Labrenzia sp. PHM005: one gene and its partner. The protein of the gene in region 1 interacts with the protein of each later gene in a pairwise test. Links are inferred from orthologs where the notes say so. Each region holds a gene or a part of one and is shown on either strand. Other genes may lie near its edges.

What was found.
Region 2: the proteins of ptsN (region 1) and trkA interact in binary tests that used the Escherichia coli proteins (3 or more experiments, as listed by UniProt). The link is inferred for Labrenzia sp. PHM005 from one-to-one orthologs.

What each region holds. Positions count from the first base shown.
Region 1 is NZ_CP041191.1:196,072-211,960, reverse strand. Bases 6,496-9,179 are described here. They hold ptsN (PTS IIA-like nitrogen regulatory protein PtsN), read left to right. Parts: upstream 6,496-7,445; coding sequence 7,446-7,913; downstream 7,914-9,179. Other genes in these bases: mdoH (glucans biosynthesis glucosyltransferase MdoH), read right to left, coding at 8,150-9,179; hpf (ribosome hibernation-promoting factor, HPF/YfiA family), read left to right, coding at 6,791-7,378. Also shown: FJ695_RS01135 (complex I NDUFA9 subunit family protein), read right to left, coding at 1-822; FJ695_RS01125 (cytochrome c), read left to right, coding at 1,414-1,875; FJ695_RS01120 (ribonuclease D), read left to right, coding at 2,046-2,666; LPS export ABC transporter periplasmic protein LptC, read left to right, coding at 2,780-3,379; FJ695_RS01110 (LptA/OstA family protein), read left to right, coding at 3,376-3,966; lptB (LPS export ABC transporter ATP-binding protein), read left to right, coding at 4,063-4,845; rpoN (RNA polymerase factor sigma-54), read left to right, coding at 4,928-6,490; more of mdoH, read right to left, coding at 9,180-9,982; FJ695_RS01080 (zinc-binding alcohol dehydrogenase), read left to right, coding at 10,080-11,114; FJ695_RS01075 (6-carboxytetrahydropterin synthase), read left to right, coding at 11,134-11,532; FJ695_RS01070 (glycosyltransferase family 4 protein), read left to right, coding at 11,534-12,592; FJ695_RS01065 (class I SAM-dependent methyltransferase), read left to right, coding at 12,589-13,413; FJ695_RS01060 (glycoside hydrolase family 5 protein), read right to left, coding at 13,548-14,624; FJ695_RS01055 (cobalt-precorrin-6A reductase), read right to left, coding at 15,121-15,876; FJ695_RS01050 (cobalt-precorrin-5B (C(1))-methyltransferase), read right to left, coding at 15,866-15,889. UniProt on the Escherichia coli protein: Seems to have a role in regulating nitrogen assimilation.
Region 2 is NZ_CP041191.1:4,165,737-4,181,797, forward strand. What follows is about bases 12,525-15,380. They hold trkA (Trk system potassium transporter TrkA), read right to left. Parts: upstream 14,713-15,380; coding sequence 13,336-14,712; downstream 12,525-13,335. Other genes in these bases: FJ695_RS18885 (D-amino-acid transaminase), read right to left, coding at 12,525-13,233; FJ695_RS18895 (sigma-54 dependent transcriptional regulator), read right to left, coding at 14,764-15,380. Outside these bases: FJ695_RS18815 (aspartate aminotransferase family protein), read left to right, coding at 1-207; FJ695_RS18820 (cupin domain-containing protein), read left to right, coding at 221-508; FJ695_RS18825 (Zn-dependent hydrolase), read left to right, coding at 521-1,777; FJ695_RS28505 (GIY-YIG nuclease family protein), read left to right, coding at 1,868-2,155; FJ695_RS18835 (endo alpha-1,4 polygalactosaminidase), read left to right, coding at 2,316-3,149; hydA (dihydropyrimidinase), read left to right, coding at 3,218-4,675; FJ695_RS18845 (ABC transporter ATP-binding protein), read left to right, coding at 4,815-5,606; FJ695_RS18850 (ABC transporter permease), read left to right, coding at 5,620-6,543; FJ695_RS18855 (ABC transporter permease), read left to right, coding at 6,540-7,685; mazG (nucleoside triphosphate pyrophosphohydrolase), read left to right, coding at 7,957-8,790; FJ695_RS18865 (ABC transporter substrate-binding protein), read left to right, coding at 9,003-9,707; FJ695_RS18870 (ABC transporter substrate-binding protein), read left to right, coding at 9,745-10,473; GTPase HflX, read right to left, coding at 10,522-11,808; RNA chaperone Hfq, read right to left, coding at 11,929-12,183; more of FJ695_RS18885, read right to left, coding at 12,370-12,524; more of FJ695_RS18895, read right to left, coding at 15,381-16,061. UniProt on the Escherichia coli protein: Part of the constitutive potassium transport systems TrkG and TrkH. May regulate the transport activity of TrkG and TrkH systems. Binds to NAD(+) and NADH.

The DNA of each region.
Region 1 (15,889 bases):
TAAAAGTTCCACCTGATCGGCTGTCAGCGGCGCACCCGGCAGGAGTTGCATCACCTTGCCCATGGCAGAGGAAATCTCGAACGGGATCGGCAAAAGCACACGGGAGCGCCGGGTAACGTCCAGCATTTCCGCCAGGCACTCTTTGAAGCTTTTAACTTCCGGGCCACCGAGTTCATAGACAGCGCCCGCTTTCAAATCGACATCGACAGCGCGGGCGACCGCTTCGGCAACATCTCCGACATAAACCGGCTGGAATTTGGTGGCTCCGCCGCCTATCAGTGGCAGCACAGGCGAGAAGCGCGCCATCCCGGCAAACTGATTGAAGAAATCGTCTTCCGGCCCGAAGACGATGGACGGCCGCAGAATGACACTCTCTGGCAACGTCTCAAGCACCCCGGCTTCGCCGGCAGCTTTTGTCCGGGCGTAGGCTGAAGAGCTTTCCGCGTCCGCTCCAATAGCGGAAATATGCGTGATCGCGTTGATACCGGCCGCCCGCGCAGCTTCGGCAATGGCGCGTGGACCGAACGCCTGAACGGCATCGAAGCTTTGCTTGCCGGTTGGTGCCAGAATGCCGACGGCATTGACGACCGCATCTGATCCCTGCAGCGCCCGGTCGACAGACCAGCGGTAACGCAGGTTGGCCTGGATGGCCATAATCTGACCTGGAGCACCAAGCGGTTGAAGATGGCTGGCCAGATCCGGGCGGCGGACGGCCGCGCGCACACGGTAACCGCGCCGTGCCAGAGCCTGAACGATGTGCCGGCCCAAAAATCCAGAGCCGCCAAATACTGTGACGAGTTTACCGTTGAGGGGTGTGGACATCTTGAAAATGCCTTTTGTCGCGTCCAAAAGCTGTTTCCCGCAAACATTATGCCGGAATTTTCCCCCCGTCTCTTAGACCTTTGCGCGCAGTGTGTGAAGGGCTGGGCGGGAATGAACAAAAAAAGTATCGGCCAGTGATTGACAAGGACAGGGCAGCCCCTTAGAAGCCTCCCTCACAGCCCAGGTGGCGGAACTGGTAGACGCGCTAGCTTCAGGTGCTAGTGCCCTTATGGGCGTGGAGGTTCGAGTCCTCTCCTGGGCACCAAACATACGTTTCAGATCATCCAGTTCGATCCGAAACACTCCGAAAAAGCTCCGGTTTCCGGGGCTTTTTTCGTTTTCATCAAAATGACAATGCTCATCCGCGCTCGGGCCCGATTGCCGCATAAATGCTGCCCGTTCCTGGTCCCTTTCCGGCAAGGCAAATCTTTTGAAAGTCCTGTCACAGGCATGCGGCGGGATCACGACCTCTGGACATCCTATTAATTGTGGGCCAGATGCTAGGTGGGAATGGCGGTGGCGCTAAAATCGTTGCATCTAAAAGATTTCTGCAACGCGCCGTCCGTCTGTCCAGTTGAAAGGACTGCCATCATGCGGCTTGTGAAACTATTTGGTGGTGCCGTTCTAGCGGTTATTCTGACAAGCGCGATCGTGTTTGCCCATGGCGGGGCAACCGGTATCGTCAAAAAGCGTATGGACGCCATGGAAGCCATCGGCGGCAATATGAAACTGGCCGGGCAGATGCTGCGTGGTCAGAAACCTTATGATGCTGCCGCGCTCAGGCAGGCGGCTGAAACCATTGCAGAAAATGCGGGCGAGAAACTAACGCGCTTGTTTCCGGAGGGCAGCTTGATGCCACCAACGGAAGCACGGCCGGAAATCTGGCAGGATTGGGATAAGTTTGCTGGCTTTTCTAACGATATGAAGGCGGCGGCCAGCGAATTGGCAATAAAAGCTGGAGAAGGTGCGGAAAAAGGGGCTGTCGCGGCGGCCTTCAGCAAACTTGCACAGACCTGCAAGGCGTGCCACGAAGCTTTTCGGATCGAAAAATAGACTGTTGAGCCGCTCTTAAGGGTTCGGAGCGCATTGTTTTCAAGCCGCCAACGCGCGGCAGGAACCCTTGCGCCAGGCGGTGTCATGCTCTACCTGAAACTCCGTTCGGCGAATACGTTCATTGAATTTTGCATCGGCCCTGAGCAAGAGAACCGGAAGGACAAGGCAACATGACAATCCGCTACCACAAAGGCGATTTGCCGGATTTGAGTGCCTATGAATCGGCATCCGCGGTCGCGGTGGATTCAGAAACCCTCGGCCTTAATCCGCATCGTGACCGCCTATGTGTGGTTCAATTGTCACCTGGCGATGGGTCGGCCGACGTTGTGCAAATTGCTAAGGGTCAAAAGGAAGCGCCAAATCTGGCTGCGCTCATGACGGATCCGTCGAAACCGAAAATATTTCATTTCGCACGGTTTGACGTCGCCGTTTTGCGTCACTATCTGGACATTCAGGTCGCACCGGTCTGGTGCACTAAGATCGCGTCCAAGCTGGTGCGGACCTACACTGACCGGCACGGATTGAAGGACATCACCCGAGAGTTGCTTGGCGTAGAACTGTCGAAGCAGCAGCAGAGCTCAGATTGGGCAGCAGAAACGCTTTCAGATGCGCAATTGGCCTATGCCGCTTCAGATGTTTTGCATTTGCATGCGCTGAAGCAAAAACTGGATATGATGTTGGCGCGCGAGGAGCGGACACACATTGCCGATGCGTGTTTTGACTTTTTGCCAACACGTGCCGAACTCGACCTGAAGGGTTGGGAAGAGACTGATATTTTTGCCCATTCCTGATCGCGGGACCCATCCGTTGGTTGGCGGCCTTAGGAAATGGATTTTCGGAGCTGCTTTTGAGCACTGTGAGCCAAGAGTTCGGAGGGTTGATTCCTCGTGACATGGAAAGCCGTGTGCAACGCTCAGCACGCCGGCACAGCGTGCTCGTGCGGACGTTGCGGTTTTTGTTTCCGGCGATCGGTCTATTAATCCTGGTAGGAATGATCGGGGCTGTGGTTCTTTTTAATGTGCTCGGCTCTTTTGGTGCCGCTAACCTTGTTCTGACCAGCGACGGGATCGTAATGGATCATCCAAAGCTTTCCGGCCATGATGGTGACCGCTCCTATCAGGTGACAGCACGCAAGGCGGTGCAACGGCTGACTGATCCCCGAATAATAGATTTGGAACAAATCCAGGCCGACATTGTTCTTGGGCCGGATGAAGGCGCCAAGATACTGTCACTGAAGGGCATCTATAACAATGCTGCTGAATCCTTGCGCCTTTATGAGGGGGTGCAGCTGGAATGGAGCGAAGGCTATAGTGTTGAAGTCGACAAGGTTGAAGTGGATTTGAAAACCGGCGCCATGTCTTCAGATCAACCCATTACGATCACATCTGACAAAGGCCGGTTGGCCGCTGGCAAGATTGATTACGACAAGGATAGAGGGATCGTAGTGTTCAAAGAGGGCGTAAAAATCACTCTATATCCGGAGACCGAGGACAATAAGCAATGATGAAATCGGTCTTAAAAGGTAGCCTGATCGTATTTTCAGCGCTGCTGTTGGCGAGCGCACCTGTTGCAGCTCAGACATTCTCCGACTCTTTTGCCGGATTTGGCTCCAGCAATGGACAGCCGATCGAGATCGAATCCAACGAATTGCAAGTGGAAGACAAAACCAAGGTTGCGACTTTTATCGGCAACGTTGTTGTTGTCCAGGGCGATACCCGGCTTGAGACCGCGCGCCTGAAAGTGTTTTACGATGGCGGCGGCAACAGTGGCGCACAGCCGGCCACCGCCCAGCAGGAAATTTCCCGGCTGGAAGCAGCTGGCGGTGTTCATATCTCTTCAAAAGATCAAACCGCGACCGGCGATGCCGCGAATTTCGATATGAAGCGTGAAGTCATGGTGATGACTGGCCGGGAAGTTGTTTTGAGCCAAGGCGCCAATGTGGTCGTTGGCAACCGTTTGACGGTCAACCTGAAGACTGGACAAGCAAACCTGAAGGCAGCTCCTGCACCAGCCACCGCAAACCAGGGTGGTGGGTCTGGCCGGGTAAAGGTTCGGATTTTGCCGAATTCCGTTCCAAGTGCGCAGCAATAGCCTATGCAGAAGTTCTGCTAGGAAACAAACAATCAATACATTATCTGTGTTTCGACGACAGACTTGACGGACAGCGCATCAGTGAATCGGCCTCCAATGGACAATCAGGAATTTCAGCAAGGTTACTCAGGCTATGAGCAACCTGCCGAAGATTTGTCGAATGCGCTTGTTGTCGAAGGGATCGGCAAGACTTATGGGCGGCGTCAGGTTGTCAAACATGTTGGTTTGATGGTCCGGCCGGGTGAAGCCGTTGGTTTGCTTGGGCCGAACGGTGCTGGCAAGACCACGACTTTCTATATGATCACCGGTTTGATCCGGCCTGATCAAGGCAAGATCTATCTGGAAGGGTTTGATATCACGCGCATGCCGATGTACCGGCGCGCCCGGCTCGGGATCGGTTATCTGCCCCAGGAAGCCTCCATTTTTCGCGGGCTGACGGTGGAAGAAAACATTCGCGCGGTCCTTGAGGTTATCGAGCCGAACCGGAAAAGGCGTAGAGAAGATCTGGATTCTCTGCTTGCCGAATTCGGGCTGACTCATTTGCGTAAGTCGCCGAGCATCGCCTTGTCCGGCGGTGAGAGGCGCCGCGTTGAAATTGCGCGAGCCCTCGCCAGCCGGCCATCCTTCATGCTTCTCGACGAGCCGTTTGCCGGTATCGATCCGATTGCAGTTGGCGATATTCAGCAGCTGGTGCGTCATCTGACCAAGAGAGGGATCGGCGTTCTGATCACGGACCACAATGTCCGAGAAACCCTTGGGTTGATTGACCGGGCCTATATTATTGCGGCCGGCGAAGTGCTGACCGAAGGATTGCCCCAAGACATCGTGGCCAACCCGGACGTCCGGCGGCTTTATCTTGGTGAGCAGTTTACCCTTTGATGACAAGGCGCGTGCAAGTTTGTATCTTGTGATAACAAGCAAGAAACAGACCAAGAGAATCTGACGGGCGCCTGGGACATTAATGGCTATTTCAACCAAATTGGAGATGCGGCAAAGCCAGTCGCTGATCATGACGCCGCAGCTGATGCAGGCGATCAAGCTGCTGCAAATGTCTAATCTCGATTTGGTATCTTATGTGGAGGCTGAGCTTGAGCGCAATCCACTCCTAGAAAAAGGTGAAGCCGACCCGGCAGAAAACTCGCCGTCCGATGTCAATACACAAGCAGAAGCTCCGGCAGGTGATCGGGCAGATGCGCAAGAGGTCATGACCGCGGCTGACGGTGAGCCGGGAACGGGCGACTGGATGCAGAGCGATCTGGAAACTGGTGCAGAAGCCATTGCCTCGCGGATGGACACCGATCTCGGCAATGTGTTTCCGGACGAACCCGGCGTTCCTGCATCACCGGATCCTGCGCAATTGAAAGGCGGTGACAGCTACAAGAACGCAAGCTCCAGCGCGGCTTCGGAAGATTATAATCTGGAAGCCTTTGTTGCAGATGAGGAGTCTCTCGTAACTTCGCTGGAAGAGCAGATGAATCTGGCCTTTGCCAGTGAAGCCGACAAGCTGATAGCGGGCCATCTGATCAATTCTCTCGATGAGAACGGATATCTATATCTGGATCTTGCCGAGGCAGCTGAGCAGTTGGGCGTTGATCTGATTCGAGTTGAAAACGTGCTGGCTGTCCTGCAGACATTTGAACCGGCTGGGGTATTTGCCCGTAACCTGGCTGAATGCTTGAAACTGCAGCTCATTGAGAAGAACCGCTACGATCCGGCGATGGAAGCCTTGATTGCGAATATTGAGTTGCTTGCCAAACGGGATCTTGCCGCATTGAAAAAACTGTGCGGTGTGGATGATGAAGATCTTGTGGAAATGGTCCAGGAGATCCGGGCGCTCGATCCAAAGCCGGGATCGGTGTTTGGTGGTGCCCTTGTTCAACCGATGGTGCCCGATGTGTTTGTTCGCCCTGCCAGCGATGGCACTTGGAACGTCGAGCTTAACTCAGATACCTTGCCGAAAGTGCTGGTGAACCAGACTTACTATGCCAGAGTGGTGAAAACCGCCCGCGATGAAACTGAAAAAGAGTATTTAACTGAATCGCTTCAAACAGCGAACTGGCTGGCCAAGAGCTTGGACCAGCGCGCCAAAACGATACTGAAAGTCTCGACAGAGATAGTCCGCCAGCAGGATGGTTTTCTGACCCACGGAATCGAGCATCTGCGCCCGCTCAATCTTAAGATCATCGCGGAAGCCATTGAGATGCACGAATCGACCGTCAGCCGGGTGACGTCGAACAAATATATGGCAACGCCCAGAGGCATATTTGAGCTGAAGTATTTCTTTTCCTCTGCAATCGCCGCAACAGTTGGTGGAGACGCGCATTCTGCTGAGTCCGTGCGCCACAAAATCAAGCAAATGATTGACGCCGAAGACCCCAAAGCCATTTTATCCGATGACACGATCGTTAAGGTTTTGAAGGGGGAGGGTGTGGATATCGCGCGGCGAACGGTCGCAAAATACAGGGAAGCTATGAAAATCGGCTCATCTGTTCAGCGGCGGCGGGAGAAGAACGCAAAGCTGTAAGCGTCGCATAACTGTCGAGGCTTGCTTGTGAATTCATAGCCAAGCCCGGAAGAAATGTAGAGTTTCCGCGCGATTTTTGAAATTTCAGTTCGATTGCTCGATCCGATTTATCGGATTGTTTCCCTTTTGATGAGACAATTGACTCTCATGCAGGCGCCAATTATAGGACCGCCCTTGTGACAATGAGGGGATGGCACTTTAGCGCTGACTGGTCCATTGTGTAGGCGTGAAACGTTTCTCGTTTCCCCACCGGCAGAAACGCCGGTGACCTGTCGGTCAATAGAAGAAGAAGAGGTCCCCATGGCTTTGCGGATTTCGGGTAAAAATGTTGATGTAGGCGACGCACTGCGTGTCCATATCACCGACCGAATCGAAGACGCCCTTTCGAAGTATTTTACGGGCGGTTTCACTGGCCACGTAACGCTCAGCAGGGAGGGCACGGGTTTTAAATCCGAGTGTACCGTGCATCTGAATACGGGAATCGTATTGCAGGTGTCCGCGCAGGACCAAGATCCGCGCAACAGTTTTGATCTGGCTGCTGACAAGATCGAAAAACGCCTGCGGCGTTACAAACGCAAACTGAAGGATCATCATAGCCACAATGGCAATGGCCGCGAGGCGGTCGAAGCGGCTTACTCTGTTCTAGCGTCTCCGGATGAGGACGAGGAAGTTCCGGCGGATTTCAATCCGCTCGTCATTGCAGAAACGTCTGCGAAGGTGAAAACCATGACTGTCGGTATGGCAGTGATGGAACTTGATTTGACGGAAGCGCCTGTTGTCATGTTTAAGAATGCGGCAAATGGTGGTGTTAACGTTGTCTACCGCCGCGCAGATGGCAATATAGGGTGGATAGACCCGGCACTGGTGGTAAACGCAGCCGCCGAATAACACTCATGCGCAAGGGTCCGGCTTCCTGAAAGCGGGAAGCCGGCGCCCAAAACGAATAGGCGAAGGAATGGATCTTAGTGATCTTCTGAGCAAAGACGCGGTTATCGCCAGATTGAAAGCCAAAAGCAAAAAGCAGGCGATTCAAGAACTGGCGGCCAAAGCCGCGGAACTGACTGGTCTTTCAGAGCGGGAAATCTTCGATACGCTGCTGCAGCGGGAGCGCCTAGGGTCGACTGGCGTCGGTCATGGCATCGCGATTCCGCATGGCAAGCTGACGCGTTTGGATCGTTTGGTCGGCGTCTTTGCCAAGTTGGACAGGCCAGTCGACTTTGATGCACTCGACGAAGAACCGGTCGATCTTGTTTTTCTCCTGCTCGCGCCTGAAGGCGCTGGAGCGGACCATTTGAAAGCGCTGGCCCGCATTGCACGCCAGCTGCGCGATTCAGCCGTAACCGAAGGAATCCGGACGGCACCGGATGCCGACGGCATCTACGACCTTCTGATCCAGCCGATTGCATCCTCTAACGCGGCTTAGCTTCTCTTTGCAGATTAGAGCTTGCCGCACCTAATTGGCTTCATTTGACCGTGACACATTTGATCTCTGGCTAGGCGATTTGCGTGCGATAGTGTGATCACCATAACCGCAAAACAACGACGCAAGTGAGCAAATATGTCCGGCCCTTATTCTTTGCCTTTTTATATGGAAGGGTGCGGCAGGCTCTAAAACAACCACCCTCGCAATATGGACGAGGGTGTAGGGCGTTTTGACCCTCAGCCCGCCTCCGCCGGTTCCGGTTCGGATTGACCAGCAGATATCTCTTGCGGCTGAGTGGGAGTGATCGAGCCTTTTCGAAGAGATGGCAAGTGGAGATCGAGCAGCTCTGTGGGCGGGATCGTTTCTTCCGGAATGCGCCAAAGGGTCGAGCGGATAGCCAAGCTCCCCAATGTCGCGGTGGACGTTGCTACCGCCAGGACAGTTGCCAACAGCGGACCAATAGCCACCGGGATTACGGGCCAAACAAGATCTAAAGGCTGATGGACAAGCCAAAACAAACCGGCCAATCCAAAGACTGTTTGAGGCCAGAGTTTCTGCAGAACCAGACCAACCGGCAAGCGTGCAACGTCTCTTGCCTGGGCACCCCAGCCAATCGACTTGCCAACCGCCAACCCGCCCATGAAGATAGTGTGGGCGACCGCCATTATTGGTGCGAGCATGGCTGAGTACAGAATTTCGATGGCGACACTGAGCAGGATTCTAAAGGAACCGCCGAAGGCTTTGCGCAAATCCTTTCGCGCTAGAATATCTGCAACCGTGGCCAACTTTGGTGCAAAAACCATTGTTAGAACGCTGAAAAACAACGCGGCACCTGTATCAGCACGATAGGGTGCATAATCCGTGGTCATGCCCAGTGTCGCAGCGCCGACCATGAAACCGATCCAGGCGGGTGAGCCCAGGAACATCAAGATCGCCAGCACCAACTGTGCCCGGCTGACTGGTTTCAAACCCTTCAGGCCCAGCAAGCGGCGGTATTGCAGATTGCCCTGGCACCAGCGCAGATCCCGGCGGATGAACTCCAGGAGATGGGGTGGGTTGGCCTCATAGCTGCCTGTTTCCAACGGCAGAACACGGACTTCATATCCTGCTCTGCGCATCAACACTGCTTCTACCTGATCGTGTGACAGGATCGGCCCGCTCAGTGGACCTTTGCCAGGCAGTTGCGGCAGCCGGCAGTGTTCAGCGAAAGGTTTTAGGCGCAGGATCGCATTGTGCCCCCAATAAGGTCCGCAATCCCCTTGCCACCAGGCGCTGCCGATAGTGTAAGAGCGCATGCCGAGGCGCATACCAAACTGAAAGATACGGGCGAAAGCACTGTCTGTTGGAAGACCGACTACGAGGCTTTGCAGAATTCCAACTTGGGGATTGGCATCCATTCGCCGAACCAGGCCGGTGAGCGCTTCAACGGACATATAGCTGTCGGCATCCAAAACAATCGCATAGGCGTGTTGTCCGCCCCAGGTCTTGCAAAAGTCTTCAATGTTACCGGCCTTGAAACCGGTGTTCACGGCCCTCCGCCGGTAGACAACGTCCATGTGACCGGAAAGCCGGTCTGAGAGACGCGCGACCATGTGTTTTTCTTGGCGTGCGATGACTTCCTGAGATGTGTCACTTAGCACGTAGAGCGTGAAGTTCTGGTTTTCCCGGGCCCGAACAAGATTGCTGGCCATGGCGTTGAGATTGGTCTCCAAAGCGTCGACGTCTTCGTCTCGGATACAGGACAACAAGGCTGTGGAGTTGGTGAGCGGAGCTTCCGGGTCCGCGTTGGCAATCGGGCAAACCGTGGCAATCGGGTCTTTCGCCATCCGCATGATGATAAGGCCAATCACCGCGTTCCAAAAACCGATGATGGTCCAGGGCAGTGTGATCAAAAAGCAGGCGAAAATGAACAGATCAAGTGCCGAATGACCACCCGGCGATAAGGTCACGAACATCAGCGCGGCCAAAGCAAGGAAGCTGGTCGCTAACAACAATGAAAAGATGATCCGGCGGACGGTCAATGTCTTGTTACCCTGAAATGAAGTGATTTTATCAATGGCTTGCAGCATATTTGGGGCTTCCAATCCTCGCAAACATAGCAATAGTGGCCTTAGCGGTATGATGGGGTCGTGGCAAAAACGTGACAGAGTTCGGAGACCTTGGTGAATGGTGAGTAGCGCGACGGCTACAAACGGATGCGCAGCCCAAGCGCTCTGGTACATGGGCTCTGAAACGGTTGCTTTGAAGGATATCCGTGTCCCGGATTTGCAGCCGGGCCATGTTCTCGTCAAAACGTTTTACAGCTGCGTCAGCCGGGGTACTGAAGGGCTTATTTTCCGTGGCGCTGTTCCGGAAAGCGAATGGCAGCGCATGCGCGCGCCTTTTCAGGAGGGCGACTTTCCATTCCCCGTCAAGTACGGTTACGCCAGCGTCGGCGAGGTGATCGGCGGCGATGCCGATCTTATTGGTCAGACCGTTTTTTCGCTTTATCCGCATCAAAATCTTTTCACTCTCCCATCCGATGCTTGTGTTCCCGTACCCGCGTCGGTTCCGGCTCATAAGGCCGTGCTCGCGGCCAATATGGAAACTGCACTCAATGCTTTATGGGATGGAAAACCATCACCTGGGGATCACATCTGCGTGGTTGGCGGCGGCGTTGTCGGGCTTTTGACCGCTTACGTATGCGGACAGCTTCCTGGATCAACGGTGACACTGGTCGATGTAAATCCTGCGCGCGCGCAGATTGCTGGCGAATTGGGATTGCAGTTTTGCCATCCAGACAATGTCCCTCTTGATCAAGATATTGTGTTTCACACCAGTGCGACAGCTGCTGGTCTAACCACTGCGCTGTCCTGTGCGGGCAATGGCGCCAGCGTCGTAGAAATGAGTTGGTATGGTGATCAGGCGGTTGAAGTGCCGCTCGGGGCAGACTTTCACAGCCGCCGGATCAGACTGATCTCCAGTCAAGTGGGAACCATTCCACCCGAACGGCAGGAACGGTGGACGTATCGTCGGCGGTTGCAAACAGCTTTGTCTCTTCTCGAAGATCCCCGGCTAGATCAGTTGATCAGCCACCGGGTTCCGTTCGAGGATACCCCAGTAAGACTTCCCGAAGTGTTGAACAAGGCGTCAGATGTCTTGGCGGCGCTCATCGTTTATGACCAACCGGCTGAGGCGCCAGCCTCGTCTGGCCAGACTTAATAAATTCAGGATTACAGGAATGTTTGCAGTTGAAGTTCGCGATCATGTGATGATTGCTCACTCGTTCAAGGGAGACTTGTTTGGCCCGGCCCAGGCACTTCATGGCGCGACATTTGTGGTTGATGCGGCATTCCTCGCCGAAGCTCTGGATGAAAACGGAGTGGTGATCGACATTGGCCGGGCACATGAGGCGCTAAAGGAAGTTCTGGAGCCGTTGAACTACAAAAACCTGGACGATCTGCCTCAATTCAAGGGCATCAACACCACCACGGAGTTTTTGACCAAACATGTGCATGATCATTTGGCGGAAGCGGCCCGGCAGGACCGGCTTGGCCGAAAAGGCGATGAGCTGACATCCATCCGCATCACGATTTCAGAATCCCATGTTGCCCGGGCCTGGTACGAGGCCAAGATCTAGAATGGTCTTGCCGGCATTTTATTTTGCTTATCCCGGTGATCTCAACACATTGACCGGCGGGTATGGGTATGACCGCCAGATCCTTGCGGGCCTCAGATCAGATGGGTGGGATGTTCATCCGGTTTCACTTGGTCCTGGATTTCCTTTCCCGAACGTAGAAACACTCCAGTCTGCCGAGGGCTCATTAGCCTCTTTGCCCAACAAGAGTGTGGTGATTATCGATGGACTTGCCTTTGGTGTACTGGGCGATGTTGCTCAACGGCTCGCAGAAAGTTTGACCATCGTGGCGCTGGTCCACCATCCGCTGTGTAAGGAAAATGGCCTTACGGAAGACGGGGCCCAAAACCTAAAAGCCAGTGAAGCCGCAGCCTTGCGCCAAGCCCAGCATATTATCGTTACCAGCCCGGCCACCGCTGATCAGCTGCAAGATCTGTTTGACGTTCCAGCCGAGAAAATCAGCGTGGCACTTCCTGGAACCGAGCGGCCAAAGGCAATAGATCGCGCGCCGTCAAAAACGGTGCGGTTGCTGTCCATTGGCACGGTGACACAGCGTAAGGGCTACGATCTTCTGTTTTCCGCCTTAGCTGGCCTTAAAGAGCATGATTGGCATCTCGATATCATCGGTGGCTTGGAAGCTGACCCGGAGTGTGTCTTAGCGCTCAATGCACAGGCAGATGATCTGGAGCTGGCCGACCGTCTAACCTTCCATGGAGCTGTCCCCTATGACCGGCTGTCTGACTTCTATCAAGCGGCGGATGTGTTCGTGCTCGCCAGCCGTTATGAGGGCTACGGAATGGCTTACACCGAGGCAATTGCGCATGGCCTGCCTGTGATCGGCAGTGGTGCGGGGGCGGTAGAAGACACACTTTCCGGCGGCGGTGCGCTTTTTTGTGGTGTCGAGGATGTGCCGGCGCTCAAGGCCGCCTTAGAGCGGCTGCTCATAGATCCAGAAGCGCGGCAGAAACTGGCTCAAGAGGCACACCTCGCGGCCCAATCCTTGCCGACCTGGGAGGACGCGGTGACCGTATTTGAAACTGTCGTTGAAAAGGTGCGGTCATGAGTGGGTTTTCAGCTGAGTGGCTAGCGCTGCGTGAACCTTTGGATCTTGCCGCCCGCAACAAACAGGTTGAAGCGGCATTTTTTGCTGCTCTTCCTGATCGTGATTTGAAGGTCCTCGATTTGGCAAGCGGTGCCGGATCCACAGTTGCGGCCTTGTCACGCGGGGGCGTCCCGGTCATCAGCTGGACTTTGGCCGATTATGACGCTGAACTTCTGACCATTGCTGCCACGCGCAGGTATAACAAAACGCCTGCCAATCTCGTAACTTTGGAGGTGGATTTAGCAGAAGGTTTGGATCTGCTTCCGCTTTCCGAAGTGGATGCCGTCACCACATCGGCTTTTTTGGATTTGGCGTCCGAAGGTTTTTTGCAACGTTTGGTCGATGCTGTGACAAGTGCCGGAAAGCCCTTTTTAGCCAGCCTCACTTATGATGGCCGGGCAACATTTGAACCGGCTAACCCCCTGGATGAGTCACTGCGGGAGGCCTTGAACAAAGACCAGCAAACCGACAAGGGATTTGGTCCGGCGCTGGGCCCGCAGGCAGCTCGGCGCGCAATCGACCTCTTCACCGCGAAAGGGTATCTTGTCAAAGAAGGTGCTTCCGATTGGCAGATTGAGCCCGGTGCCGCTAATTTCTTGAAAGAGTTTCTGTCCGGCTGGGCTCGTGTTGGCTGCAAACAAGGCCTTAATCCGGCTGAGGTGGATAGATGGCTGAAACTTCGCAGCCAGCAAATTTCAGAAAAAAGACTGTCCATGATGGTCGGACATTTGGACTTTGTCGCGCTGCCAAAGTTGCAAGGCAACAGCAAAAACGACCTCTAGCGGAAGACGTGCAGATAGCCTGTTTCTGGCTATGCGTGTTTATCCGCGGGATCGTGGAGACCGAGTTTCGATACCTTTGCGACCGTGAATTTGGGTAATCATCTTGGACACCGTAATGCCAGCAAGACTAAACCTTAGTTGGCGGGAGTTCCGCACACGGGTGCCGTGCCATTCGTTGTTGGAATATAGGCTTCAAGCACGTCCATCTGTGGTTTATCGACGCCATTGTTGGGTTGAAGCGACAAGGGATAACTGCCCCACCAGTCACCGGCGGCCCAAGCTGCCCAACCCAACCAGATTGCGTCCTCTTTGTTGATGAACGCGGCCACTTCCGAGATGCCTTCTAGGCAATCTGGCGAACTTGTACCGCCAAATTCACCAAGATATCCCTGAAATCCATGAAGGCGCATCCAATCGGTCACGTCTTTTAAAGCAGAAATGGCGTCCCCGGTGCGCGGACAAGTCGCGTTTGTCCCGGAAAAATCGACATCGAGATACTGATGGATTTCGAAGGCGAAATTGTCCATCGGATCTGAAATGTCTTTGAACAGTTCGGCATTTGAGCCGCCCGGTTGATCCTCGAACCAGTGAGATGCCCCGGTCCAGATTGTTCCCGGGACTAGTATCAGATTGTCTGCACCTGTACGCCTTATAGCATTGATCGCTGCCTGAGCCGCATCAAACCAGGTGGTGGCCGTTACGCCGACCGGTTCGTTCATCAAGAGATATATGACATGGGTGTCGTCTGAAAACTCAGGTGCGAGTTTCTGCCAGAAATCAGCGAAGGCTCCGGCCGTGAAGTTACCCTTGCCCAGTTTGATACCCCGGTATTCGGCAAAATTGTGGGGGTCTAGGACTACAGATAATCCAAGTTCAGTGGCGCGTGAAACGGTATCATGTAACCGGGACAATTCCGCTTGATCAAATGGGCCAAAAAGCTCGGGCTGGAGCCGCTCCCAACGAAAGGGAAGCCGGATCGCCGTCATCTTTTTTGAGGCCGCCCATGCCAACGTGGCATCTGAGGGATAGATATACGCCTTGCCGTATTCGCCTTCATAACCGCCGAATTCGGCGCCTGCGATGTTGACGCCTCTAAGGCAAATTCGCTCTTTAGCCGAAGCATCGGAAAGAAACAGAGGCATTACCAGGAACAATGCTGCAAAGATGATGTTTCGAGTTGTCTTTGGATTGTTCGCAAAACGATTGATCATACAATGGCCTGTAAAGACACTTGAACAAGTAGAGATTATTAGAAGCTACAATCATAAAAGAAGGACTAGCGGACTTGCGCAAGAGGAAAACTGCCGCAGGGAGTAATCCTGAGCCCTAATCGGGAGTTAGGTTAATATGAGATGGCGTGGAACCCAAGTATGAAGTCCGAATTTTTGATAGCAAATTCATTCCTGTGACATGACAATATGACCAAAATGACTTTACCTTTTAGGACCAGAAAAGACGGAACCCAGGACTCTTTGCAGAGCCAAATCCAGCACAAGATTCCGAAAGGTAATACACGATCTTCTCAAACAAACTTAAGTAGCCTAATTTGCCCAGCACCGGTGACCGTGCTGAATGAAAAAGCGGATTTTTGAGCGGAAACGCTCTATTAGTTTTTACGGGAACCACGGCACTTTTTTGGCCGTTATGTCCTCGGCGGGCCAAGATTTCTCTATCAAATTCTTCGTCTAAAAATTTGCAGTTGAGAAATCAGTTGTCGACGAAGTTCGCTAATCTATCCAGCGTCTCCGGAACATCTGCTGCCGTTTCCGTGTCCGGTAGCTTAGGCCGTTCAATGATGATGACCGGCAGCTGAAGGCGCCGGGCGGCTTTTATCTTAGCAAAGGCGCGTGTCCCGCCGCTGTTTTTCGTCACAACATGACTGATGTTATGATGTTTGAAGAGCGCAACCTCCTCGTCAGTATCCTGTGGTGGGCGTGATAAAAGTAAGGACCAGCCATGCGGCAAAGGGTTTTCGGGCGGTTCAATCATGCGCGCCAGACCAAATATGTCGGTGCGATGATAGAACGCCGACACTTCCTTGCGCCCGACAGCAAGAAAGGCCCGGGCACCGGCAGGAAGTGCTTTCGCCGCTTCCTCTATTGTTGAAACGGTTTGCCATTGGTCACCGGGACCGGCGCACCATGCCGGCCGCTCAAGCCGGATTACTGGAATACCAAGACCTGTTGCCGCGCTTACGGCATTCCGGCTTATTTGCGCCGCGAAGGGATGGGTGGCATCCACAATTACCGTGACATTTTCAGCCTTAACAAAGGCCTTCAGTCCTTCTGTGCCGCCAAAACCACCCACTCGTTTTGCGATGTCGAGCTCCTGCAAGTCTTTGACAACACCCGCAAAAGAAGCGGTCAGGCGCACACCGGGAAAGCGTTCCGGCAATTGTTTAGCCAAAAGCCGGGCCTCATGTGTTCCGGCAAGCAGCAGGATGTGCGGATTGTCAGTCGTCAAAACCGCACTCTCC
Region 2 (16,061 bases), 4.0 Mb from region 1 along the record:
GGCCTCATTGGTGCGATCGAACTGACGCCAATCGCAGGCGAGCCGACCAAACGCGCGTTCTCTGCCTTCTTGAAGGCCTATGACGATGGCCTGTTGATCCGCACCACTGGGGACATCATCGCGCTGTCACCCCCGCTGATCATCTCCAAGGAACAGATCGACGAGATCTTCGACACCTTGCGGTCTGTCCTAAACGCAATCGACTGATCGGAGGCCCGCTATGACACGGCAAGCCGCCACGAGTGAAACGCTTGTTGATGACGACCGCGTCCGGGTCACCCGGTTTGATTTTGAACCGGGTGCCGAGACCGGCTGGCATCGTCATGAATATGACTACGTCATCACTGCGATCACGAATTGCGAGATGCTTTTGGAAGAGCCCGGCGGAGAAAACCGGACAGTTACAGTTCCGGCAGGCACAGCTTACCGGCGCACCGAAGGCGTGGAACACAATGTAATCAACGGCGGAGACACACCGATGTCCTTCGTCGAAGTGGAACTAAAATAGGAGAAACCCACCATGGCAGCTCCGGGCGAAAACCTCAGGATCAACGCAGACCGGCTGTGGGACAGCCTGATGGAAATGGCCAAGATCGGCCCGGGCGTTGCCGGCGGCAACAACCGTCAGACCGTCACCGATGAAGATGGTGAAGGCCGCAAACTGTTCCAGAAATGGTGTGAAGATGCCGGCATGACCATGGGAGTCGACACCATGGGCAATATGTTCATGACCCGTGCGGGCACCGACCCGGACGCCCTGCCCGTTTACGTTGGCTCTCACCTCGACACCCAGCCGACCGGCGGCAAATACGATGGGGTACTCGGTGTCCTTGGCGGCTTGGAAGTCGTCCGCACCATGAATGATCTGGGCATCAAAACCAAGCACCCGATCGTGGTCACCAACTGGACCAACGAGGAAGGCACCCGCTTTGCCCCGGCCATGCTCGCTTCCGGCGTTTTTGCCGGCATCCATACGCTGGAAGAAGCCTACGCAAAAGAAGACCACGAGGGCCTCAAATTCGGTGATGAGCTGAAACGCATCGGCTGGGTTGGCGACGAAGAAGTTGGCGCCCGCAAAGACAAAATGCACGCAATGTTCGAATTGCACATCGAACAGGGCCCAATCCTGGAAGCGGAAGGCAAGGACATTGGCGTCGTCACCCATGGCCAGGGTCTCTCCTGGACGCAAGTGACCGTCACCGGCAAAGACAGCCACACCGGTTCCACACCAATGCCGATGCGCAAGAATGCTGGTCTTGGCATGGCGCGTATTCTGGATCTGGTGGATGAAATCGCCTGGTCGCACAAACCGCACGCTGTTGGTGCAGCCGGCCATATCGATGTCTACCCGAATTCGCGCAACGTCATCCCGGGCAAAGTGGTCTTCACCATCGACTTCCGCTCGCCCGATCTGGCGGTTATCACCGACATGGAAGAGCGGCTGAAAATCGGCGCCAAGAAAATCTGCGATGATATGGGTCTGGACGTCGAGTTCGAAAAGGTCGGCGGTTTTGATCCGGTGACCTTTGACGAAAACTGCGTAACGGCTGTGCGCAATGCTGCCGAACGTCTGGGATATTCCCACCGCAACATCATTTCCGGCGCTGGGCATGATGCCTGTTGGATCAACAAGGTCGCTCCGACCGCGATGATCATGTGTCCCTGTGTTGATGGCCTGTCGCACAACGAGGCGGAAGAAATCTCCAAGGACTGGGCTAAGGCCGGCGCGGATGTTCTGTTCCACGCAGTCGTCGAGACCGCGGAGATCGTGGAGTGATACGGGGTTTGGTCCCGGCTCAAGGCCGGGACTGCGTACTTAACTTGCTGCCGTCCCGGCCTTGAGCCGGGACCTCAAACACAAAAGGACATGGTCCATTACGTCTACATTCTCGCCAACAAACCACATGGAGCAATCTATATCGGTTCTGCGCGGAATTTGCGTAATAGAGTGGAGCAACATGCTGCAGGCATACCAGGAAGTCACACGGAGAAATACAACATCAAGACGCTGGTCTACTTCGAAGTATTCGATGAAGTGATGGACGCAGTGCATCAGGAAAGACGGTTGAAACGGTGGCGCCGCCAATGGAAGGAGGAGCTGATTTCCAAGGTCAATCCAAGTTGGCGAGACATATGTGATCAAATACCGTTTTAGGGAACTGTATTGGCCCCGGATCGAGTCCGGGGCGGCGTAGAAATAGAGGTTGGCAATTCTGGTCCCGGATCTAGTCCGGGACAGCGAAAAATCTAGTAGGCCGTCCCGGCCTTGAGCCGGGACCTCAAAGCAACAGCCTTTATGGTTGGGAGAAGAACGCGTGAAATCTGCAAAACCGAATGTCGCCGCTGTCTTTGGGAGCCTGACGAAACAGGTTCTTACAGGCGTCTGCGCGCTGGGTTTTGCGGCTGCCGTTTCCTCTTCACAGGTATCAGCCTCCCCCTTGGACGTTGGCGACCGGTGGGATTGGCAGCTTTCCGGCCCGGTGGACCTCAACCGCGATGTCGAAATGCTGGCCCTCAATCCCGACCTGGTGACGCCGGAGCAACTGCAGGTCTTGAAAACCCAGGGCATTATGACCGCTTGTTACGTCAGCATCGGGACTGTGACGGTCACATCTGCGGACAAAGCCGCGTTTCCAATATCCGTTGTCGGCAAAAACCGGGACGGCCACTCTGGCGAACAGTATCTAGACATTCGCCGCCTGGATGTTCTCGTGCCATTGATGACCAAACGCTTCTTGGCCTGCAAGGCTAAGGGATTCACAGCCGTCGAACCGGACAACATGGATGTCTATGAAAAAGACAGCGGATTTGCGCTCTCAGCCAAGGACGCGATCCAATACGCGACCACGCTCGCGCATGTTGCTCATGGCCTGGGCCTCAGGATTGCTCAAAAGAACGCGCCAGAGCTGACCGGCGCACTGCTTCCGCATTTCGATTTTGCCATCACCGACCGCTGTTATCAGGATGGGTGGTGTGAACAAATCGCCGCTTACCCACGCGCCGACAAGCCCGCTTTCAATGCCGAATACACAGATGCCGACATTGATTTTGGCAAGGCATGTGCGGAAGGCGCGCGGTTGAATATCAACATGATCCAAAAAGATCCGGATCTTTCTGCTCCAGTCATCACGTGCCAGGCAGAGATCTGAAGAAATCAATAGAGACTTATACAAACAGGCCTATCCGGATGGTGAGGCAGACAAAAAGGGGAACGACAATGGCGAGCAAAGTGATCAAAGGCGGTACCGTCGTCACCGCTGACCTTTCCTACGAAGCGGACGTCAAGATCGAAGGTGGTGTCATCACCGAGATCGGCCCAAACCTGTCCGGCGATGAAACGCTGGATGCGACCGGGTGTTACATCATGCCGGGCGGGATCGATCCGCACACCCACCTTGAAATGCCGTTCATGGGCACCTTCTCGTCCGACAACTTTGATTCCGGCACCCGCGCAGCCCTTGCCGGCGGCACGACCATGGTTGTTGACTTCGCCCTGCCGTCTCCAGGCCAAGGCCTGATGGAAGCTCTGCAGATGTGGGACAACAAGTCCACCATGGCGCATTGCGACTACTCCTTCCACATGGCGATCACCTGGTGGGGCGAGCAGGTGTTTGACGAAATGCAAACCGTCGTCCGCGAGAAGGGCATCAACACCTTCAAGCACTTCATGGCCTATAAAGGCGCCTTGATGGTGAACGACGATGAAATGTTCGCCTCCTTCCAGCGCTGTGCCGAGCTTGGCGCCCTGCCGCTGGTGCATGCAGAAAACGGTGATGTGGTCGCAACGCTGCAGCAAAAACTGCTCGCGGAAGGCAACAACGGACCGGAAGCCCATGCCTACTCCCGCCCGCCGGAAGTGGAAGGCGAAGCCACCAACCGCGCCATCATGATCGCCGACATGGCCGGAGTTCCGGTCTATATCGTGCACACATCGTCCGAACAGGCCCATGAAGCCATTCGACGGGCGCGCCAAAACGGTATCCGCGCATACGGTGAGCCGCTGATCCAGCACCTGACGCTGGATGACAGCGAATACAAACATGCCGATTGGGATCATGCTGCCCGCCGGGTGATGTCCCCGCCGTTCCGCGACAAGAAACACCAGGACAGCCTGTGGGCTGGTTTGGCGTCCGGTTCGCTGCAGGTGGTGGCCACCGACCACTGCGCCTTCACAACAGAACAAAAGCGCACAGGTGTTGGCGATTTCACCCAAATCCCGAATGGCACCGGCGGCCTGGAAGACCGCATGCCGATGCTCTGGACCTATGGTGTTGGTACCGGCCGCCTGACGCCAAACGAATTCGTCGCTGTGACGTCAACCAATATCGCAAAGATCCTGAATATCTATCCGAAAAAAGGTGCTGTTTTGGTTGGAGCGGATGCCGATCTGGTGGTCTGGGATCCGGCGAAAGAAAAGACAATCTCGGCGTCCAGCCAGCAATCGGCGATCGACTACAATGTCTTCGAAGGCAAACAGGTCAAAGGCCTGCCGCGCTATACGCTCACCCGTGGCCGTGTCGCCGTCGAAGACGGCACCGTCAACCACAAACAGGGCCATGGCGAGTTTGTTAAACGCGAGCCGTATCAGGCGGTGAACAAGGCGCTCAGCACCTGGAAGGAACTGACCGCGCCGCGCAAGGTCGAACGCACCGGCATCCCGGCAAGTGGGGTTTAATCGGCCCCTTTGAACTTTGCTGCCGCGTCGTTTACGCGGCAGCTCAAAATCATACCCGGCACTCCCGTTGAAATGACCGGTACTGGAAATAAGAAAAATGCTGACTGCCGCTGAAATTGAAGATGGACTGGAAGATGCCATGACTGAACAGGCGAACCGGGTGATCGATATTGATAATCTCTCGCTCACGTTCGAGACCAATGATGGACCAGTGCATGCGCTGTCAGACATTGATCTCAAGATCGATGAGGGCGATTTTGTCTCCTTCATTGGCCCCTCAGGCTGCGGCAAGACAACTTTGCTCCGGGTCATCGCCGATCTCGAACGGCCAACTGCCGGATCCATCACGGTCAATGGCGTTTCTCCAGAACAAGCCCGGCTCGACCGCTCTTACGGCTATGTCTTTCAAGCGGCAGCCCTTTATCCCTGGCGGACTATTGCCAAGAACGTTGCCCTGCCGCTCGAAATCATGGGGCTTCCGGCCGAAGAACAGCAGCAGCGGATCAAGAAGAATATGGAGCTGGTGAACCTTGCCGGCTTTGAAAAGAAATACCCTTGGCAGCTGTCCGGCGGGATGCAGCAGCGAGCATCCATCGCCCGCGCCCTTGCCGTGGAGCCCGACCTTCTGTTGATGGATGAGCCGTTCGGCGCGCTTGATGAGATCGTGCGCGACCATCTCAACGAGCAACTTCTTCAGCTATGGGCCAAGACCAACAAGACGGTTGTTTTTGTCACCCATTCGATCCCGGAAGCCGTGTTCTTGTCGACGAAAATCGTCGTGCTCTGCCCGCGCCCGGGCCGGATCTATGACGTGATCGAAAGTGACCTGCCGCGGGACCGGACCCTGGACATCCGGGAAACGCCGGAGTTCTTGAAGATCGCGCACCGCGTCCGCGACGGCCTCAAGGCCGGTCATTCCTACGAAGACTGAGGGAGGCGGACAAATGACAGATTCAGCCCTCGCACCTCCCCGATCCACCAATCCTTTCGCAGGACTGATGTCCGGCACAGTCGGACCGGTCCTGGTGGTTGTCCTGGCCATTCTGGCCATCTGGTACATCGCGGCCGTTGCGCTCAATACCCCGTTCCAAAAAGAGATTTATGAACGCTCCAGCCGCGCCGACGTGCCGTTCACCGAACTGGTTGGAGATACATTGGCACAGGAGCGCCCGGTTTTGCCGGCGCCGCATCAGGTCGCTCAGGAAATCTACAAAACCACGGTCCTCAAGAAAATCACCTCAAAGCGGTCCTTGGTGTTTCATACCGGCATCACCCTTTCAACCACCCTGCTCGGCTTTCTGATCGGCACTTTGCTCGGGATCTTGCTAGCTGTCGGGATCGTGCATAGCCGTGTGCTCGACAAATCCCTAATGCCCTGGGTGATTTCTTCGCAGACCATTCCGATCCTGGCGATCGCCCCGATGATTATCGTGGTTCTGAATGCTGTCGGCATATCCGGCCTCCTACCCAAAGCGATCATCTCGACATATCTGTCTTTCTTCCCGGTCACCGTCGGCATGGTGAAAGGCCTGCGCTCTCCTGAAGTCATTCACATGGATCTGATGCACACCTACTCCGCAACCCGGTGGCAGGCCTTCTGGAAGCTGCGTTTGCCCTATGCGGTGCCTTATCTCTTCACGTCGATGAAGATCGGCATGGCAGCCTCCCTTGTCGGCGCCATCGTCGGCGAGTTGCCAACAGGTGCCGTCGCTGGGCTCGGCGCCCGGCTGCTGGCCGGATCTTATTACGGCCAAACCGTCCAGATCTGGTCGGCACTTTTGATGGCGGCTTTCCTTGCCGGTTCTTTGGTTGCGCTCATTGGCGGCCTTGAAAAAATCACCCTCAAGCGCATGGGGATGGCCCGATGACGACGCAATCGATCAAACGACGCCGGTTCGATATGCCGGCTCTGCTCGCCTGGTTCGTGGTGGCGATGGTGGTCGTCGGTCTGTTCAGCACGGCCTTTTCGCCCGACATTGGCATCATGGAAGTTCCGCAGCTGGCGCTTTGCTTGGCTATGCTGGCCATTCTGGGCGTGCGTTATGAGCTCGGCTTTGCGCGCAATTGGATTGGCGACATTGCGCTTGGCGTTGTAACGGCCATAGCCGCATCCTTGCTGATAAGCGCCGCCAGCAATCATGTTGGCGAAGCGGCGCTGGGCTTTTGGGCTCTCATGGCGGCCACCTGGGCGGCATCCTGGCTGTTCGTGGAACGTCTCGCCATCTGGAAAAGCCACTCTCCTCTCACGACCCGGATCATCAATCTGCTGATCCCGGCCCTCTTCGGCATCACCATTCTGGTGCTTTGGGAATTGATCGTCACCGGCGCGGGTGTGCCTAAGGTTTTGCTACCGGCCCCGTCCGAAATCTGGGTCCGCCTGACCACATCCGTCCCGACGCTTTGGGCCGACTTTCAACAGACGTTCCTGAAAGCCGTGTTGGTTGGATACGCGCTGGGCTGCGGCTCCGGTTTCCTGATCGCCATTTGGGTCGACAGGGTGCCGTTCCTGCGCCGCGGACTTTTGCCGATTGGCAATCTGGTGTCCGCACTGCCGATCATTGGTGTCGCGCCAATCATGGTCATGTGGTTCGGGTTTGACTGGCCCTCAAAAGCCGCTGTCGTGATCATCATGACGTTCTTCCCGATGCTGGTGAACACGGTCTCGGGCCTTGCAGCCTCTGACTCGATGCAACGGGACCTGATGCGCACCTATGCCTCGAACTACTGGCAAACCCTATTCAAACTGCGCCTGCCGATGGCCATGCCGTTCATCTTCAATGCTCTGAAGATCAATTCCACGCTGGCCTTGATCGGCGCGATCGTTGCTGAGTTCTTCGGCACACCGATCGTTGGCATGGGCTTCAGGATTTCCACGGAAGTCGGTCGGATGAATGTCGACATGGTCTGGGCGGAAATTGCCGTTGCAGCGCTCGCCGGGTCTTTGTTTTACGGCATTGTTGCGCTTCTGGAACGCGCAGTGACCTTCTGGCATCCGTCCCAACGGGGCTAAGCAAAATACGCCGCCCCGGCCCAGAGCCGGGGCCAGCACTCCCTGTGCCTATCCCGGATAAAACCAGGATATGTTCAACGGACACTTTTGGTCCCGGCTCAAGGCCGGGACGGCACTAACGACAGGCAGCTTGTAGCCCCATCGTTAGCGCACTCTTTTCCGTTTCATCCCCGCTGACGTCCCGATCGTGAATCTGCTAAAAGCCGGTGCACACGGGTACGATTTGCTGGATCCGGCCGGCAGCGACGTAAAGGCGAGGACCAACAAGACCATGAAACCCAGCCGCGACATCTCCCGCCTGATCGAAATCATGGCCGCGCTTAGAACACCGGTTACAGGCTGCCCTTGGGACCTAGAACAGAGTTTTGAGACAATCGCTCCCTATACGCTGGAAGAAGCGTATGAAGTCGCCGATGCGATTGCCAAGTCGGACATGCTGGAACTAAGGGAAGAGCTCGGCGATCTCTTGCTGCAGGTTGTCTATCACGCCCGTATGGCGGAAGAGGATGAACACTTCAATTTTGAAGACGTCGTTGAAGGTATCACCAAGAAGATGATCCGCCGGCACCCGCATGTCTTTGGCGATGAAAACGGCGAAAAAGCGGATCATGTCAAAGGTATTTGGGAGCGGATCAAAGCGGAGGAACGCGCCGAGAAACTGGCAGAGCGTCAAGCGCTCGGTTTGACCGAAACCCAAAAGGGGTTCCTGGATGATGTCCCAACGGCATTCCCAGCCCTTCAAGAAGCCGACAAGCTGCAACGCCGAGCCTCAAAGGTGGGGTTTGATTGGAACGATGCCCGGCTTGTCCTCGATAAAATCCGCGAAGAAACACATGAGCTGGACGAAGAGCTTGCCAAGTCTGCACCGGATAAAGACCGGATTTCTGATGAGCTCGGAGACACTCTGTTTGCGCTGGCAAACCTCGCCCGGCATCTGGACATCGATCCGGAAGAAGCCTTGCGCCGGACCAACCGGAAGTTCCGCAAGCGTTTTGCTACTATCGAAGTAACCGCCGAAACGAATGGAACGACGTTGGATGCGATGAGTCTGGAAGAGATGGAGGCTGCCTGGCAGGCCGCCAAAAACTCGACCAACCGCGAGTAATTTCACTCGCACCACAAGAAATAAGGGTCAGATAATCCGTCGCCAACTTATCGACAACTCATTGAATTTTTTATTTCTTTTTATTGCAATTAGTCAAAAAGGCAAAAATGCCGGCAACAATTCGGCCAATGTAATTTTGGCAGGTTTTCCCAACTGCGTAAAAATGCCACACTCACTTCCGTAACGTTATCCATTTGTACAGTTGGAGCAAAATGGTTCTGTTTCGCCAATTCCTCTGGCTCTTCCTCGCCTTGGCCCTACAAATCGCCCCAACAAAGTCCGAAACTTGGCGTGTCGCAGCGCTTGAGTGGCCGCCCTATGCCAGTCCGGATCTACCAGGCGGTGGTATTGCCGTTGCGGAGCTCCGCAAAGTTCTTGAATCAGGCGGGATCGACCTTCAAATCGAGTATATGCCGTGGCCAAGGGCTCAGGCGCTGGCGCGCTCTGGTTCTTACGTCGGGTACTTCCCCGCATGGCCAGAAGAAGTGAAAGCCGGTTTCTTGGCATCTGAACCCTTGGTGATGTCTTATGTTGGCGTCGTCCAAATGAAAGAGACACCAGTTTCATGGGGCTCTTTAAAAGATCTCTTTAAAAAATACCGGGTCGGCTATGTCAGCACTTATGTCTATCCGAAGGAAATCCAAACGCTGATAGACCGGAACAGACCTCTGGAGGCTGGCTGTGATAATGAGCGGGATCTTACCCGCAAGATGGCAGCTGGACGGATGGACCTTGCGATTACAGACCCCAATGTCATGCTCTATTTTGCTCAAGAACTCGGCTTCGACAATTTGGAAGCAAATCCCAGTTTGATTACTGAAAAGCCGTTGGTTTTAGCGATTCCAAACCAACCGGCCTTCAAAGCCCGGCGCCACCTCTTGAATGAGTTAATCGAACAGCACAATGCAGCAAATTGACGGGGAAAACGGTAGGCATTACGGACCGGAAAGTTGAATGAAACATAGCCTTCTTTGGATAATCACTGTCACTTTGCTGACATTGACCGGCCAGTCGGTAGGTGCTGAAGTCTGGCGAATTGCTTCCGGATCATGGCCACCTTATTCAAGTCCAAATATTGAGAATGGTGGGATCGCCGTTGCCGCCCTACGGCGGTCGCTCAAAATAGTCGGCGTCCAGCTGGATATTGAATATATGCCCTGGCCACGAGCAAAACTGCTTGCCAAAAGACCTGAGTTCGATGGCTACTTTCCAGCCTGGCCGGAAGAGGTTGAAGAAGGTTTTGCCGCGTCAAAACCGGTTGCCATGTCGCAAATCGGTGTTATCCGGAACCAAAACCCGCTTGAATGGAGTTCGGCGTCAAATCTGTTTAAACGCTATAAAGTCGGGTTTGTACGCACCTATGATTATCCTGTGGACTTGCAGGCGCTGTTCGAAAAACATCAAGAACAGGCCGATGCCAACGAAAACGAACGAGAACTCAGCCGGACCCTCGCTGCCGGCCGGATTGATGCTGCGGTCACCGATCCGAATGTTCTCTTGCACACAGCCAAGGAATTGGGTCTCACCGGTTTGGTCGCCGAAAAACGGATTTTATACCGCAAACCACTGGTGGTCGCGCTTACCCAGAAGGATGGCTACAAGCGCAAACTGGCTTTGCTTAATCAGGCCCTGCCGCTGATGACTTTGCAGCAACTTTATTGCTGCCCACTTTTGACGGATTAAAACCAGCGTTTTCTTGTCTGCACCCGCGACGATCAGCTTCTGCCGAATTCATTCAGTCAAAAATGCAGAATAAACATCCCGGAACGGTCCGCGCTGCTTGTCAGAGACCCGAACCTCAGCTGAGACAAATTCTTCGCCGTCCGTTCGCTCTAAAACTTCTGCCATTTGGTAAAGCTTTGCAATCAAAGCCCCTTCAGCAACAGGTAGCTTGACCGACAAAATATCATCGTGCCGGGCCATATAGGCATCAATACGTGCACTCAGCTGTTCAATTCCGGCGCCGGTTACAGCGGAGAGCGCCACCGGTCCCTCGCCGCCTTCCTCGGCCAAGAGTTTATCCCGGTATGCTTCGTCGAGCAGATCGATCTTGTTCCAGACTTCGATGATTGGCGCTCCGGTCTGCGCATCGACTCCCAGATCTTCCAGAGTTTTTTGAACATCCTCCGCCTGCGCTTCCGTATCCGGATGCGAGATATCGCGTACATGAAGGATCAAATCAGCCTCTAGCACCTCTTCCAGCGTCGCGCGGAAGGCTGCAACCAAATGGGTGGGCAAATCGGATATGAACCCGACAGTGTCTGACAGTATGATCTCTCGGCCGTGCGGCAGGGTAATCTTGCGCAAGGTTGGATCCAGGGTCGCAAACAGGAGATCCTTTGCGAACACATCCGATTCCGTCAGCCGGTTAAACAGGGTCGATTTGCCTGCATTGGTATACCCTACCAGGGCAACAACCGGCTGTGGAATTTTCTTGCGTTTTTTCCGGTGCAGCTCGCGGGTCCGGCGGACACTGTCTAGCTGTTTTTGTAAGGCAAGGATCCGGTCCTGGATCTGACGGCGGTCGGCCTCAATCTGCGTTTCACCTGGGCCACCCATGAAGCCGGCGCCACCGCGCTGACGTTCCAGGTGGGTCCAGGAGCGCACCAGACGGCTTTTCTGCCAGCTCAGATGCGCCAGATCGACTTGCAAACGGCCTTCTTTGGTGCGGGCCCGGTCACCAAAAATCTCCAGAATCAAACCGGTCCTGTCGATCACTTTGGTTTTCAGATGGCGTTCCAGGTTTCGCTGTTGAACCGGTGACAATGGGTGGTCGATGACCACCAAATCAAGGTCCTCACTGGCCACAATGCCGGCCAACTCGGAAACCTTACCTTCGCCAAACAGAGTTGCGGGTTTGGGATTGTTGACCTTCACAACACCAGAATGCGCAATATCAAGATTGATGGCCGCACTCAGGCCCAATGCTTCTTCAAGCCGGGCTTCCGGACTGCGGTTGGCACGCAGTTCCGATTGGGCGGTTTCGGAACGCAGCTGGATCACTGGCTCCAAAATCATCGCACGGAAACGCTGGGGCAGACGATCCACCCCAGTGTCTTTTTGCCTTAGCGATTTCTGTCCAGGTTCTTCCGAACCGTTCGATTTCGAAAAGTCGTCTTCGCGAGACTTCGGTTTCAATCAGTTAGCCTTTTCCGCGTTTTCCTCAGCCTGATCGAACAGTTGAACAGGTCCGTTTGGCATAATTGTGGAAATAGCGTGTTTGTAAACCAGCTGCGAATGCCCATCGCGGCGCAGCAGGACACAAAAATTGTCAAACCAGGTCACAACACCCTGCAACTTGACACCGTTGATCAAGAAAATCGTCAGGGGTGTTTTTTGTTTGCGAACGTGATTGAGGAAAGTGTCTTGTAAATTTTGTGCGCGCTCAGCCATGTGTTTTTTTTTCCTGTTTGTCCGGATGCGGCCGAGCATCCGGCTTCTTCCTGGCCTGCAGTTATCGATACTAATCCATTTAGATTGCAGCGATACTAGCCTGCCCGCTTTTTGCGTTGCCCACCTTTAGGAGCCCTCTGCCCCAGCTCAATGTCACGCCCCAACCCAGCCAAGCGGGGCGTCGATTCACACCACCTTCAAATCAGTAGCAGTATGGAACAGTTCGCGCAATCGGGTTGCAACCGATCCGGGATGGCCATTGCCGATAACCCGCTCATCAATTCGTACTACCGGCATAGCGATATTTGTCGCAGCGGTAACAAATGCTTCGCGGGCATCATAGGCCTCTTCGAGGCTAAATGCCCGTTCTTCGAATGCCAGCCCTTCCCGTGCAACCAGGTCCAAAATACCCGCTCTGGTAATGCCGCGCAGGATGCCGTTTTCCGCGGGCCGGGTGACCAGCACGCCCTCTTTGGTTACGATCCAGGCATTGGTAGACCCGCCTTCTGTGACGTTTCCGTCCGCATCGACATACCATGCTTCTTTGCCGCCTTTTTCTTTGGCACTTTGCTTTGCCAAGCAGTTCGGTAGGAGAGCAATGGACTTAATATCGACTCGCGGCCAACGGTTTTCCGGATAACTGAAGACCGAAATACCGGTTTCGGCGAGAGCTTGGCCAGCGGCCGGGCTGGACGAGCGTGCCGTCACAACAATAGATGGTGCTACGGTTTCAGGCGGAAAGAAGTGGTCACGGCGAGATACACCGCGGGTGACCTGAATGTAGACAATGCCATTGTGAACTTTGTTCCGGCGCACAACCTGGCGCAGGACAAATTCTACAGCTGCCCTGCTCATTGGCCAATCAATCGAGAGTTCGCTAAGCGAACGTCCGAGGCGGTCCAAGTGGCGTGGCATATCTACAATCTGGTTATTCCAGACTTCGCAAACCTCATAAACGCCGTCCGCGAATTGATATCCCCTGTCTTCGATGTGGACAGCGGCATCAGCGTGCCGGACATACTGGCCATTCACATAGGCAATACGGCTCATGAATTCTCCTGATCCAAGCCGGTTCATTTTGAACCAATTGGTATTGTTATCGTTTTGACCGCTTGGTCAGAGAAATGCAAGGCCAGTTCTAAGCCAAAAGACTTAAAAGAAGTCGAGGCTGACCCGGAACATTTGTTCCACTTGGCGCACTCTGCTGGCAACTGCGAAGATGACGATGCGGTCTTTCGCCTGGATTTGCAGGTCGCCATTTGGCGTTAGAACCTCGCCATTGCGGAACACTGCGCCAATGCGGATACCAGAAGGCAGATCGATCATACGCAGCGGTTTGCCTACCAGCGGCGACGTATCGAGCGCTTCCGCCTCAACAATTTCCGCAGCCCCGTTCTGCAGGGTGTGGACACCCCGGATCCGGCCGCGGCGCACATGCTGAAGAATTTTTGAAATAGTCACTGCCCGCGGGTTTATGAAAGCATCAATTCCAAGCGCATTGGTGAACGCCGGATAACTTGGATTGTTGAGCAGAGAAAGCGAGCGCTTACAACCCAGCTTCTTGGCCATCACGGACGACAGAATGTTGACCTCGTCCTCATTGGTCAGAGCCACCATTGTGTCTGCGTCACCGGCGTCGGCTTCATTCAAGATCGTCAAATCCAGCGCACTGCCGTGCAAAATGACTGATCGTTTGAGATCATCAGCGACCGACATCGCCCGATCGCGGGAGGCTTCGATAAGCTTGATTTTTGTGCCCGTCTGACGCTGCTCCAATGCCCGCGCCACGTAAAGACCAATGTTACCGCCACCGCAAATGACGACCTTGCCGGCTTCGGGCTCTTCATGGCCGAAAATTCCAAGTGTCCTGCGGACCTGGTCGCGCTTGGCAACCACATAGGCAAGATCCCCAGTCAGAATGGAATCACTGCTTTTGGGAACAAACAACTTGTTGTTCCGGTAGAGACCGACAACCACCGCCCCTAGATCTGGAAACAATTCGGTCAGCTGATGCAGCGGTGTATCAACCACTGGACAATCTTCTTCACACATGATGCCAACAACGACCACATTGTCATCGGCAAAGCGGACCGTTTCGACGGCACCGGGCAGCGCCAGGCGGCGCAGAACCATTTCGCCCACCTCGATCTCAGGCGAAATGATCACATCAATTGGCATGTTGTCGCGGGAAAAAAGATTGCGCCAGCGCCCTTGCAGGTATGACTGAGCCCGAATCCTGGCGACTTTGGTCGGCACGTTGAACAGCGAATGCGCGACCTGACAAGCCACCATATTGACTTCGTCATAGAGTGTGACCGCGACAATCATGTCGGCTTCTTCTGCGCCAGCCTGGGCAAGAACATCCGGATGGGCACCATGCCCGACAAAACCACGGACATCGAGCTGATCGCCGATCGCGTTGATGAGTTTCGGTGAGGAATCAATCACCGAAACATCGTTCTGCTCTGCCGCCAAGCGCTCGGCAATCCCGTATCCGACCTGGCCGGCACCGCAAATAACGATCTTCATGGAAATTCCCTTTCCGGCTTTCGCAGGAGCAACTTACAAAGCGTTGGCGCCTCAGGTCATGCCCAAAGTCTTAAGCTTGCGGTGCAATGCAGAGCGTTCCATACCGACAAATTCAGCTGTGCGCGAGATGTTGCCGTCAAATCTTTTGATTTGAGCCTGAAGATATTCCCGCTCAAAGATTTCCCGCGCCTCGCGCAAGGGCACGGACATCAGGTGTTCGCCCGTACCGGATGACGGCAGGCTGGGCAACGTCTCACCGATTTCTGCCGGGAGCAGATCTGCGGTGATCGTGCTGTCCGGCTCTCCCCGGCTCAAGATCATCAACCGTTCGACATTGTTGCGCAGCTGACGGACGTTGCCCGGCCAGTCATGAGTTTGCAGAACGGCCATGGCATCATCACCAATCGGGCGTAGCGGAATACCGGAGGCTCCGGAGATCTGTTCCATGAAATGACGCACCAGAACCGGGATGTCCTCACGCCGTTCGGCAAGTCCTGGGACCCGCAGCGGGACAACGCTCAAACGGTGGTAGAGGTCCTGGCGGAACAGGCCCGTTGCGATGTGCTCTTCCAAATTCTTCGACGTCGAGGATAAGATCCGGATATCCACCTGGACCTTACCAGTGCCGCCAACTCGGGAAAAACTTTGTTCGACCAGGACACGCAGGATCTTGCCTTGGGTTTCGGCCGGCATATCCGCGACTTCATCGAGATAGAGCGTGCCGCCGTGTGCTTCCTCCAATGCGCCGATTTTGCGCAAGTTGCCGTTTTCGTCCTCGATTCCGAAGAGCTCTTCTTCCATGCGGGCCGGTGTGATTGTCGCAGCGTTCAAGACAACAAACGGGCTTTTGGCGCGCGGAGACATGTTGTGGATCATGCGCGCGGCTCGTTCCTTGCCCGAACCGGAGGGGCCGGCAATTAGAATCCGGCTGTTGGTTCCGGCAATTTTCTGGATCGTTTGGCGCAAGCTGTGCGTTGCGGAGGAATCCCCGACAATGTCACTGGTTTCCCCGCTGCGCTGGCGGAGATCACGCACTTCCCGGCGCAAGCTGGACGCTTCCAAAGCCCGTTCGACGATATGGACCAGCCGGTCCGCCTTGAACGGCTTTTCGATGTAATCGTAGGCCCCTCGTTTGATCGCCGAAACCGCGGTTTCGATGTTGCCGTGGCCGGAAATGATCACCACCGGCATGTCCGGATCGGTCTCTTTGAACAGGTCTAATAGGGCAAGGCCATCCAGCCGGCTGCCCATCAACCAAATGTCGAGAATGACCAGAGACGGCTTACGCTCCTTAACAGCGGCGATGGCGCTGTCAGAATCATGCGCGGTACGTGTGCCATAACCATCAT